DNA from 4 places in the Pseudomonas sp. NPDC077186 genome. Region 2 is predicted to be linked to each of the others. Evidence: riboswitches for the same ligand, from Rfam matches in the RefSeq annotation. Region 2 holds a riboswitch; each other region holds the start of a gene.

Region 1 (2,191 bases), on a different contig from region 2:
TGGCCGAGCAGGACAACCGCCTGGTCGGCATCACCCCGGCGATGAAGGAAGGCTCGGACCTGGTGGCCTTCGCCGAGCGCTTCCCGGCGCGCTACTTCGACGTCGCCATCGCCGAGCAGCACGCCGTGACCCTGGCCGCCGGCATGGCCTGCGACGGGGTCAAGCCGGTGGTGGCGATCTACTCCACCTTCCTCCAGCGCGGCTACGACCAGCTGATCCACGACGTCGCGGTGCAGAACCTCGACGTGCTGTTCGCCATCGACCGCGCCGGCCTGGTCGGCGAGGACGGCCCGACCCACGCCGGCAGCTTCGACATCTCCTACCTGCGCTGCATCCCCGGCATGCTGGTGATGACCCCCAGCGACGAGAACGAGCTGCGTCGCATGCTCACCACCGGCTACCTGTTCGACGGCCCGGCGGCGGTACGCTACCCGCGCGGCAGCGGCCCCAACGCCGTCATCGAGCCGGGCCTGGCGCCGCTGCAGATCGGCAAGGGCCTGGTCCGTCGCCAGGGGCGCCGCGTCGCCCTGCTGGCCTTCGGCGTGCAACTGGCCGAGGCGCTGCAGGTCGGCGAGACGCTGGACGCCACGGTGGTCGACATGCGCTTCGTCAAACCGCTGGACACCGCCCTGCTGCGCGAGCTGGCGGCCAGCCATGAGCTGCTGGTGAGCATCGAGGAAAACGCGCTGATGGGCGGCGCCGGCAGCGCGGTCGGCGAGTTCCTCGCCGCCGAGAACATCGTCAAGCCGCTGCTGCAGCTGGGCCTGCCCGACTACTACGTGGAACACGCCAAGCCGGCGCAGATGCTCAAAGAATGCGGCCTCGACCAGGCCGGCATCGAAGCGGCGGTGCGCGCGCGCCTGGCCCTGCTCTGAACATGAGGCTCGCTCATCGCCGAATGAGCGGGCCTTGCTTGTCATTCATCCCGCCGCGCACTAGGGTGCGCGGCATTGCATGTTCCGCCAGGGTGCGCCGCTAACACGGCGTGAAACGGGAAGTCGGTGCGCCATCCAGGCAATCCCGACGCTGCCCCCGCAACGGTAATCGACGGCAGGCCGCAAACCTGCACCTTGTCCAAGGCCACTGGGTGTTCCCGGGAAGGCGGACCGGGGTCGTGAGCCCGGAGACCGGCCCCGGCGGTGCGACTGGTGTTGCGGAGGGCCGCACCGTCAAGCGCCGCCCTGCGCGCGCTTGCCCCTGCCCTCCTCGAACGTCTGCCGACCTTTGAGGAATAACCATCATGAAACTGTCCCACCTGGCCCTGGCCATCGCCGTGCTGCCCGGCCTCAGCCTGGCCGCCGAACCCTACGCCGCCGAACCGCTGGTGATCACCTCCGGGCGCCTGGCCGAACCGCAAGCCCAGGCCACCGCCGCCACCACGGTGTTCGAGCGGGCGGATATCGAGCGCCTGCAGGCCGGCAGCGTTGCCGAACTGCTCGAGCGCGTCCCCGGTCTCAGCGTCGTGCGCACCGGTGGCGCAGGTAGCCAGACCGGCATATTTCTGCGCGGCACCAGCAGCGCGCAGACCCTGGTGCTGGTGGACGGCCAGCGCATCGCCTCGGCCAGCAGCGGCACCAGCAGCCTGGAGTTTCTCGCCCCCGAGCAGATCGAGCGGATCGAGGTGGTGCGCGGCCCGCGCTCGGCCCTGTATGGCTCCGACGCCATCGGCGGGGTGATCCAGATCTTCACTCGCCAGGGTGACGGCCAGGGCCTCAAGCCCCATGCACGGCTGGCCGCCGGCAGCGACAGCACTTACCAGCGCAGCCTCGGCCTGTCCGGTGGCGATGAGCGCACGCGCTTTCACCTCGGCGCAGCGCTGGACGAGACCGCCGGCATCGACGCCACCCGCGACGGCTTCGGCGCCAACGGCGACGACGACGCCTACCGCAACCGCTCGCTCAGCCTGAACCTGGCGCACCGTTTCAGCGACGACCTGCAGGCCGGCTTCAGCGTCCTCGACCAGCGCGGCCAGGTGGAGTACGACGACACCTTCACCGGTTCGCTGCCGACCACCGACTTCCTCCTCAGCAGCGTCTCGGCCTTCCTCGACGGCCGTATCAACGACACCTGGAGCAGTCGCCTGGAGATCGGCCACAGCGAAGACAAGCGCGACAGCGGCAACGACCAACCCGGCGGCTCGCTCAGCCAGTTCAATACCTACCGCGACTCGGCCAACTGGCTCAACCGCCTG
Region 2 (2,191 bases):
GCGTCGCGCAGTGGAGCCTGGCGGCCGGCGGCGGCAGCGACTGGAGCTTCAACAGCCCGGGCGAGCTGCAATACCGCGGCCGCTGGCGCAGCGACAACGGCGTGCTGCTGGTGCGCCTGGACGGCGCCGCCGACTACCAGCCCGCCGCTTACTATCGCTTCAGCGACCCCTACCTGGTCACCGAGAGCAATACCGGCAAGATGATCTGGCAGCGCCGCCAGTAGCGCTGCGGGTCAGGCGGCCTGGTGCAGGCGCACGTTGAACAGCGGGCCCTGGCTGAAACGCGCCAGCGCCTTGGCCGCGGCCAGCACGCCCAGATCGATCAGCGGCTCGACCAGGATCACGCTCATATAGGCCAGGCCGAAGCTGCCCACCGCGGCCAGGTTATCCGCGGCGAAACCCTGGCCGTAGAAAGCCCAGAACGCCACCCAGGCGACGATGCCGCCCTGGTAGGCGGTCGACAGCGCCAGCGCCTGCTTGTAGGAGAGATCCACGTAGGCGGTGCCCGGCGCGACAATGCGCTTGGCCAGCAGCTGGATGCCCCACAGCGGCAGCAGCAGGGTGGTGACGTTCATGCCGTACTGCGGCAGGTCGAACTGGGCGAACAGCAGCCCCTGCAACAACAGGCCGGCGGCCAGGCCGATGGCCGCGGCGCCGGCGCCGAACAGCAGCAACAGGGTCGAGCCGAGGATCAGGTGCACCTCCGAGACACCCACCGGGTGATGCGGCAAGACCTCGAAGAAGCAGAACACCAGGGCGGTGGTCAACAGGCTGCGCAGCGCCAGGGCGACCGCCCCACCGTTGTCGCGGATGGCATCGCGGGCGAGTTGGGCGGTCAGGCCGAAGCCGGCGACGGCCGTGGCGTAGCTGAGCAGGATCTTGGCGCCTTCGACGACGCCGGGTTCGATATGCATAAGGGTTCCTTGGTCGCGCCCACCGCGCGACGATCCGGATGGAGGGGATGGGCGCAAGCGCCCGACGGCGATGGCAGGTCTCCTGGCTCGCGGCTCGACCCTTCGCCCGCCTTCCCGGCCGGTGGGCCAGTGGCATATGGGCGTCGTTCGCCGCTTACAGTTGCGGGGGCAGCCAGGGCATTGGCGACATGCGCCGCACCCTGTTCCCTTTTCATCCGACCCTGGGGCCGGAACCATCGGCGGCCACCTTACCCGGCGGCACGGACAAAAGACAGTGCCCGGCGTCTTAGGCCGTATGACGCAAGCAGGTGAAAAGGCCACTGGCGTTGGCACACAGCTGCCCCTGAGCGTCGTGCAGCGTGGCCTGCACCGCGACCTGTCGCCCGTCGCGCTGCAGCACGCGGGCTTCGGTACGTAGCGGCAAGGCCGCCGGGCCGATTGGGCGCAGGTAATTCACCTGCAGGCTGGCGGTCACATAGACCTCCTCGGCGCTGGCCTGCGAGTACACCGCCAGCCCCAGCGCCGCATCGAACAGCGTGGCGGTGTAGCCGCCATGCACACCGCCGAGCGGATTGAAGTGCACGGCCGGCGGCTGACTGCTGAAGCCCGCCACCCCGGCTGCAGCCTGCAGCTGGGAAATGCCGTAATCGGCACCGATGTCACCGGCCAGCCAGGCCCGTAACCGTTCAAAGAGACTGGCGTGCATGTTCATGCCTTAGATCAGCTGCGGCATGCTGCGCGCCAGCAGTGCTTCGACGTCGACGCCGCGCGGCAGGGTGCCGTAGACGCGGCCGCGGCCTTCCAGGCGGCTGGCGATAAAGGCGTCGCTCACCACGCTGTTTCCGGCCTCCAGCAGCAGCTTGGCCTGCAGCGCCACGGCCACGTCCTCGGTGAGCTGGCGGGCGCGGTACTGGATATCGGCGGTATCCGCAAAATCGGCCTTCAAGCGCTGGATATGCGCCTTCAGCCGCGCATCGCCGTGGCCGTCGCCCAGCTCGGCGAACAGCGCACCGAGCACGCCGGGCTCCTTGGACAGGGCGCGCAGCACGTCCAGGCATTGCACGTTGCCCGAGCCCTCCCAGATCGAGTTGACCGGCGCCTCGCGATACAGGCGCGGCAGGATGGTTTCCTCAACGTAGCCGGCGCCGCCCATGCATTCGCTGGCCTCGTAGACCATCTCCGGCGCGCGCTTGCAGATCCAGTACTTGCCGACGGCGGTGACCAGGCGGGCGAACTTGTCTTCCTGCTCGTCATGCAGGTGATCCAGCGCGCGGCCC
Region 3 (2,191 bases), on a different contig from region 2:
TGCCGTGTTTGCCCACCGCGTCCTTCAGTGCGGTCAGCAGGCGCGCCTCCTCGGCCTGCGGTAGTTCCACGTGGAACGCGTCAAATTCCTCGTGATCGTGGTCCTCGTCCTCATCGTCATGATGGGTACGGCGGCTGTCGATATGCAGCTCGGTTTCGCTGTTCAGGCCCAGCAGCACGTCCAGCGGCAGCTCGCCGCCGTGCGCCTCGATCACCTTGACCGCCGGCGGCAGCTCCTCGGCCACCTCGGCGCGCACCGCGGCCAGCGCCTCGGCGTCGAGCAGGTCGGCCTTGTTGAGAATCACCAGGTCGGCGCTGGCCAGCTGGTCGGCGAACAGCTCGTGCAGCGGCGATTCGTGGTCGAGGTTGGCGTCGAGCTGGCGCTGCGCGTCCACCTGATCGGGGAAGGCGGCGAAGGTGCCGGCGAGCACCGCCGGGCTGTCGACCACGGTGATCACCGCATCGACCGTGCAGGCGTTGCGGATTTCCGGCCAGTTGAAGGCCTGCACCAGCGGCTTGGGCAGGGCCAGGCCGCTGGTCTCGATGAGGATATGGTCGAGGTCGCCACGCCGCGCCACCAGCTCGCGCATCACCGGGAAGAACTCCTCCTGCACGGTGCAGCACAGGCAGCCGTTGGCCAGTTCAAAGACGCGGCCCATGGCCTCTTCCTCGCTGCAGCCGATGGCGCACTGCTTGAGGATCTCGCCGTCGATGCCCAACTCGCCGAACTCGTTGACGATCACCGCGATACGGCGGCCTTCGGCGTGGGCCAGCAGATGGCGCAGCAAGGTGGTTTTGCCGGCACCGAGAAAACCGGTGACGATGGTGACAGGCAGTTTGGCGAGGGTTTTCATGAAGGGCCCCGTGGCGTCGGTAAGTTCGACGGACGGGTACGCGCAGGCGGGCACGCAGGGGCGTGCTGGCCGCGTCGGATCACCCCGTCCGAGCAAATGGCTGGTCAATCGAGGCAGGTCTCCTGGCTCACGGTCTGCACGCTTGTGCATCCTTCACCTTCCCGCTGTTGAGCAGTGGTGTATCGAAGGAATTTCGACCGTTTACAGTTGCGGGGGCAGCCAGGGCATCGACCCTGTTCCCTCTTAGCTTCCCGGCGGCAATGCCGGGCAGAACCTCGAACGCGAGAAGGCTACGCAGGCCGCGGCGCTCGGTCAATCGCGGTTGACCGGTGGGGAGCGTCATGTTGAGCTACGCCGCCACTCCGCCCGAACAGCGCTTATGTTGCCTCCCCCTTCCGAACCCCGCTCAGCTTCGTCGCTCCAGGTCGTCGCCGGACTGGGTTGCCGCCGTGGCTGCAGCCTGGACGAGCTGCTAGCCCTGCTTATCCACAGCCTGAGCCAGCATAAGCTGACGGTGGATAACCTGGCCGGATTGGCCAGCATCGCCCACAAGCGCGAGGAGACGGCACTGCAGGCACTGGCCGAGCAGCTGAAGCTGAGGCTGCAGTTCTTCAGCAGCAAAGAACTCGCGCCTCAGCAGTCGGCCACCGGCGGCAGCGCCCTGGTGCAGTCCGTCACCGGCAGCCCCGCGGTGGCCGAGCCCTGTGCCCTGAGCCTGGCCGCCCGCCTGGGCGCCACGCCTCGTCTGCTCGGCGAGAAGAACCGCACGGCCAACGCCACCTGTGCGCTGGCCACTTTCGACAGAGAACCCGCAGCATGACCGTCTACTTTATCGGCGCCGGCCCCGGCGACCCGGAGCTGATCACCGTCAAGGGCCAGCGCCTGATCCGTTCGTGCGCGGTGATCCTGTACGCCGGCTCGCTGGTACCGGAAGCGGTTATTGCGGGCAATAGCGCCGAACGAGTGGTCAACACCGCCGAATTGCACCTGAGCGAGATTATCGAGCTGCTGCGCCAGGCGCACGAACGCGGCCAGGACGTGGCCCGCGTGCACTCCGGCGACCCCTCGCTGTACGGCGCCATCGGCGAGCAGATTCGCGAGCTGCGTGCCCTCGGCATTCCCTTCGAGATCGTCCCCGGCGTCACCGCCACCGCCGCTTGCGCCGCCTTGCTGGAAAGCGAGCTGACCCTGCCGGGCGTCGCCCAGACCCTGATCCTCACCCGCTACGGCAGCACCTCGCCGATGCCCGAGGGCGAGCAGTTGCACGACCTGGCGCGGCACCGCGCGACCCTGGCCATCCATCTCGGCGTGCGTCAGCTGCCGGCCATAGTGGCCGAC
Region 4 (2,191 bases), on a different contig from region 2:
TATGCGCCTGGCGCCCCTCGTTGGCCTCGATGGCGATGGCGCGGCAGGCCGGGTGTGCGCGCATCCACTCGATGCCGATGGAGCCACAACCGGCGCCGACATCCCACAGCAGCTCGCCGGGCAGCGGCGCCAGGCGCGCCAGGGTCACTGCGCGCACGTCGCGCTTGGTCAGTTGGCCGTCGTGGCGGTAGGCGTCGTCAGGCAGACCACAGGTCGGTGGCAGCAGGCGTGCTCCGGCGTCGGCCAGGCACTCCACGGCCAGCAGGTTGAGGTCGGCGCCGCGCGGCAGGCTCCAGCTTTCAGCCAGGCCATCGAGGCGGCGTTCATCCGGCCCGCCCAGGTGCTCCAGCAGGCACAGGCGACTGGCACCGAAGCCCCGCTCACGCAGCGCTACGGCGACCTGCGCGGGCGTATCGCCAGCGGCGCTCAATACCAGCAGGCGCACGCCGGGAAACAACCGCGAATTGAGGGTGGCCAGCGGCCGGCCGACCAGCGACAGCACCTCCACCTCCTGCAACGGCCAGCCCAGGCGCGCCGCCGCCAGCGACACCGAGGACGGCGCCGGCAATACCCGCAGCTCGTCGGCCGCCAGCTGGCGCGCCAGGCTGGCGCCGACGCCATAGAACATCGGGTCGCCGCTGGCCAGCACGCACAGCGCCTCGCCACGCCGGGCCAGCAGCGGTTCGAGGTCGAAGGGACTCGGCCAGGTCTCGCGCGCGGCGCCAATGCACGGCGGCAGCAAGGCCAGCTGGCGCGGCGCGCCGACGATGCGCGCGGCCGCCAGCAGGGCACGACGCGCGGCCTTGCCCAGGCCGGGGTAGCCGTCTTCGCCGATACCGACCAGAGTCAACCAGGGTTTCATCCAATGTCCTCGCACAGGCCCGACGGAGCGCCTGTCCGCGCTCCGGGCAAAGCGGGCATAATAGCGCCTTCGTCGGTGCCCCATGAGTCGATACGACTCAGTAAAGGGCCTAAGGAAACTCTGAAATAGTCGTCATTCCCGCGCAGGCGGGAAGCCAGAATCTCAGTAGTACCTGGGCTCCCGCCTTCGCGGGAGTGACGGTAAATGGCCATTTCAGAAATTCCCCAAGAGGGAACACGGTTCACCGTGGCTGCCCCCGCAACTGTAAACAGCGAGTCCAATGCAATCGGCCACTGGGTAACCGGGAAGGCGCGGCGGACGAAGACCTGTCAGCCAGGAGACCTGCCGACGAACGCTGGTCGCGAGTGCCAACATCGGGCGGGGTGTACCGATGCCATGGAATCCCCCGTGGGCGGATTTCGCTGGTTCGGTCGCCGCGTCGTTAGCCACAGGTGACCCCTTTGCCCGCGCCCGTTCGCCCTTCCGCCTGCCCCGGCCTGCTGCGCATCGTCCCCGCGCTGGACGGCGGCATCTGCCGCATCAAGCTGCCCGGCGGCGTGCTGCGCAGCGTTCAGGCGCGGGCGATTGCCGAGGCGGCCAGGCACTGCGCCAACGGCGTGCTGGAGCTGACCAACCGCAGCAACCTGCAGATCCGCGGCGTGCTGCCCGGCCAGGAAGGCACGTTGATCGACGCCCTGCTCGGCGCCGGCCTCGGCCCGCGCGTGGCCGCCGCCGACGATGTGCGCAACCTGCTGCTCAGCCCCGCCGCCGGCCTCGACCCGCAGGCGCGCATGGACCTGCGCCCGCTGGCCGGCCAGCTGCTCGACCTGCTGCAGGACAGCCCGGCGCTGCAGACGCTGTCGGCCAAGTTCGCCCTGCAGCTGGACGGCGGCGAGGCCCTGGCCATGCGCGAACACCCCCACGACCTGTGGCTGGCCGCCGAGGACGAGCGCCACCTGCTGCTGGGCCTGGCCGGCTGCCCCAATGACGCGCCGCTGGCGCGCATCGAGGCGCCCCAGGCGCTCGAGCTGGTGCGCCAGCTGCTGCTGCTGTTTCTCGAACTGGCCACGCCCGAGCAGTCGCGTATGCGCCAGCTGCTCGGCCATATCTCGCCGGATGAACTGCTACGGCGCCTGCAGGCGCGCCTGAATTTCCCCCTGCAGCCGCCACCGGCCAATTGGCAGCCTGCCGCCACCGTCGAGCGCACGCCGGCAGGGATTTATCCACAGGCGCAGAATGGCCTGTGCATGGTCGCCGCCGGCGCCCGCCTCGGCCGCCTGCACGCCGAACAGCTGCTGGCGCTGGCCGAGCTGAGCGAACGCCATGGCG

The links. Region 2 has a riboswitch for cobalamin ahead of ACIGKL_RS09690 (energy-coupling factor ABC transporter permease). Riboswitches for the same ligand answer to the same signal wherever they lie in the genome.
Region 1: another riboswitch for cobalamin. It lies ahead of ACIGKL_RS08330 (TonB-dependent receptor domain-containing protein); the one in region 2 lies ahead of ACIGKL_RS09690 (energy-coupling factor ABC transporter permease).
Region 3: another riboswitch for cobalamin. It lies ahead of cobW (cobalamin biosynthesis protein CobW); the one in region 2 lies ahead of ACIGKL_RS09690 (energy-coupling factor ABC transporter permease).
Region 4: another riboswitch for cobalamin. It lies ahead of cobG (precorrin-3B synthase); the one in region 2 lies ahead of ACIGKL_RS09690 (energy-coupling factor ABC transporter permease).

Annotation. Positions count from the first base shown of each region.
Region 1 is NZ_JBITWE010000001.1:1,765,407-1,767,597, forward strand. Features, by position in the region: gene dxs (1-deoxy-D-xylulose-5-phosphate synthase) at 1-875, shown strand, start outside; cobalamin riboswitch at 949-1,151, shown strand; gene ACIGKL_RS08330 (TonB-dependent receptor domain-containing protein) at 1,241-2,191, shown strand, end outside.
Region 2 is NZ_JBITWE010000002.1:227,970-230,160, forward strand. Features, by position in the region: gene ACIGKL_RS09685 (hypothetical protein) at 1-224, shown strand, start outside; gene ACIGKL_RS09690 (energy-coupling factor ABC transporter permease) at 234-914, opposite strand; cobalamin riboswitch at 969-1,167, opposite strand; gene ACIGKL_RS09695 (PaaI family thioesterase) at 1,201-1,626, opposite strand; gene ACIGKL_RS09700 (acyl-CoA dehydrogenase family protein) at 1,630-2,191, opposite strand, start outside.
Region 3 is NZ_JBITWE010000003.1:567,843-570,033, reverse strand. Features, by position in the region: gene cobW (cobalamin biosynthesis protein CobW) at 1-853, opposite strand, end outside; cobalamin riboswitch at 948-1,146, opposite strand; gene ACIGKL_RS14645 (cobalamin biosynthesis protein) at 1,233-1,673, shown strand; gene cobM (precorrin-4 C(11)-methyltransferase) at 1,670-2,191, shown strand, end outside.
Region 4 is NZ_JBITWE010000003.1:580,608-582,798, reverse strand. Features, by position in the region: gene cbiE (precorrin-6y C5,15-methyltransferase (decarboxylating) subunit CbiE) at 1-862, opposite strand, end outside; cobalamin riboswitch at 1,044-1,227, shown strand; gene cobG (precorrin-3B synthase) at 1,324-2,191, shown strand, end outside.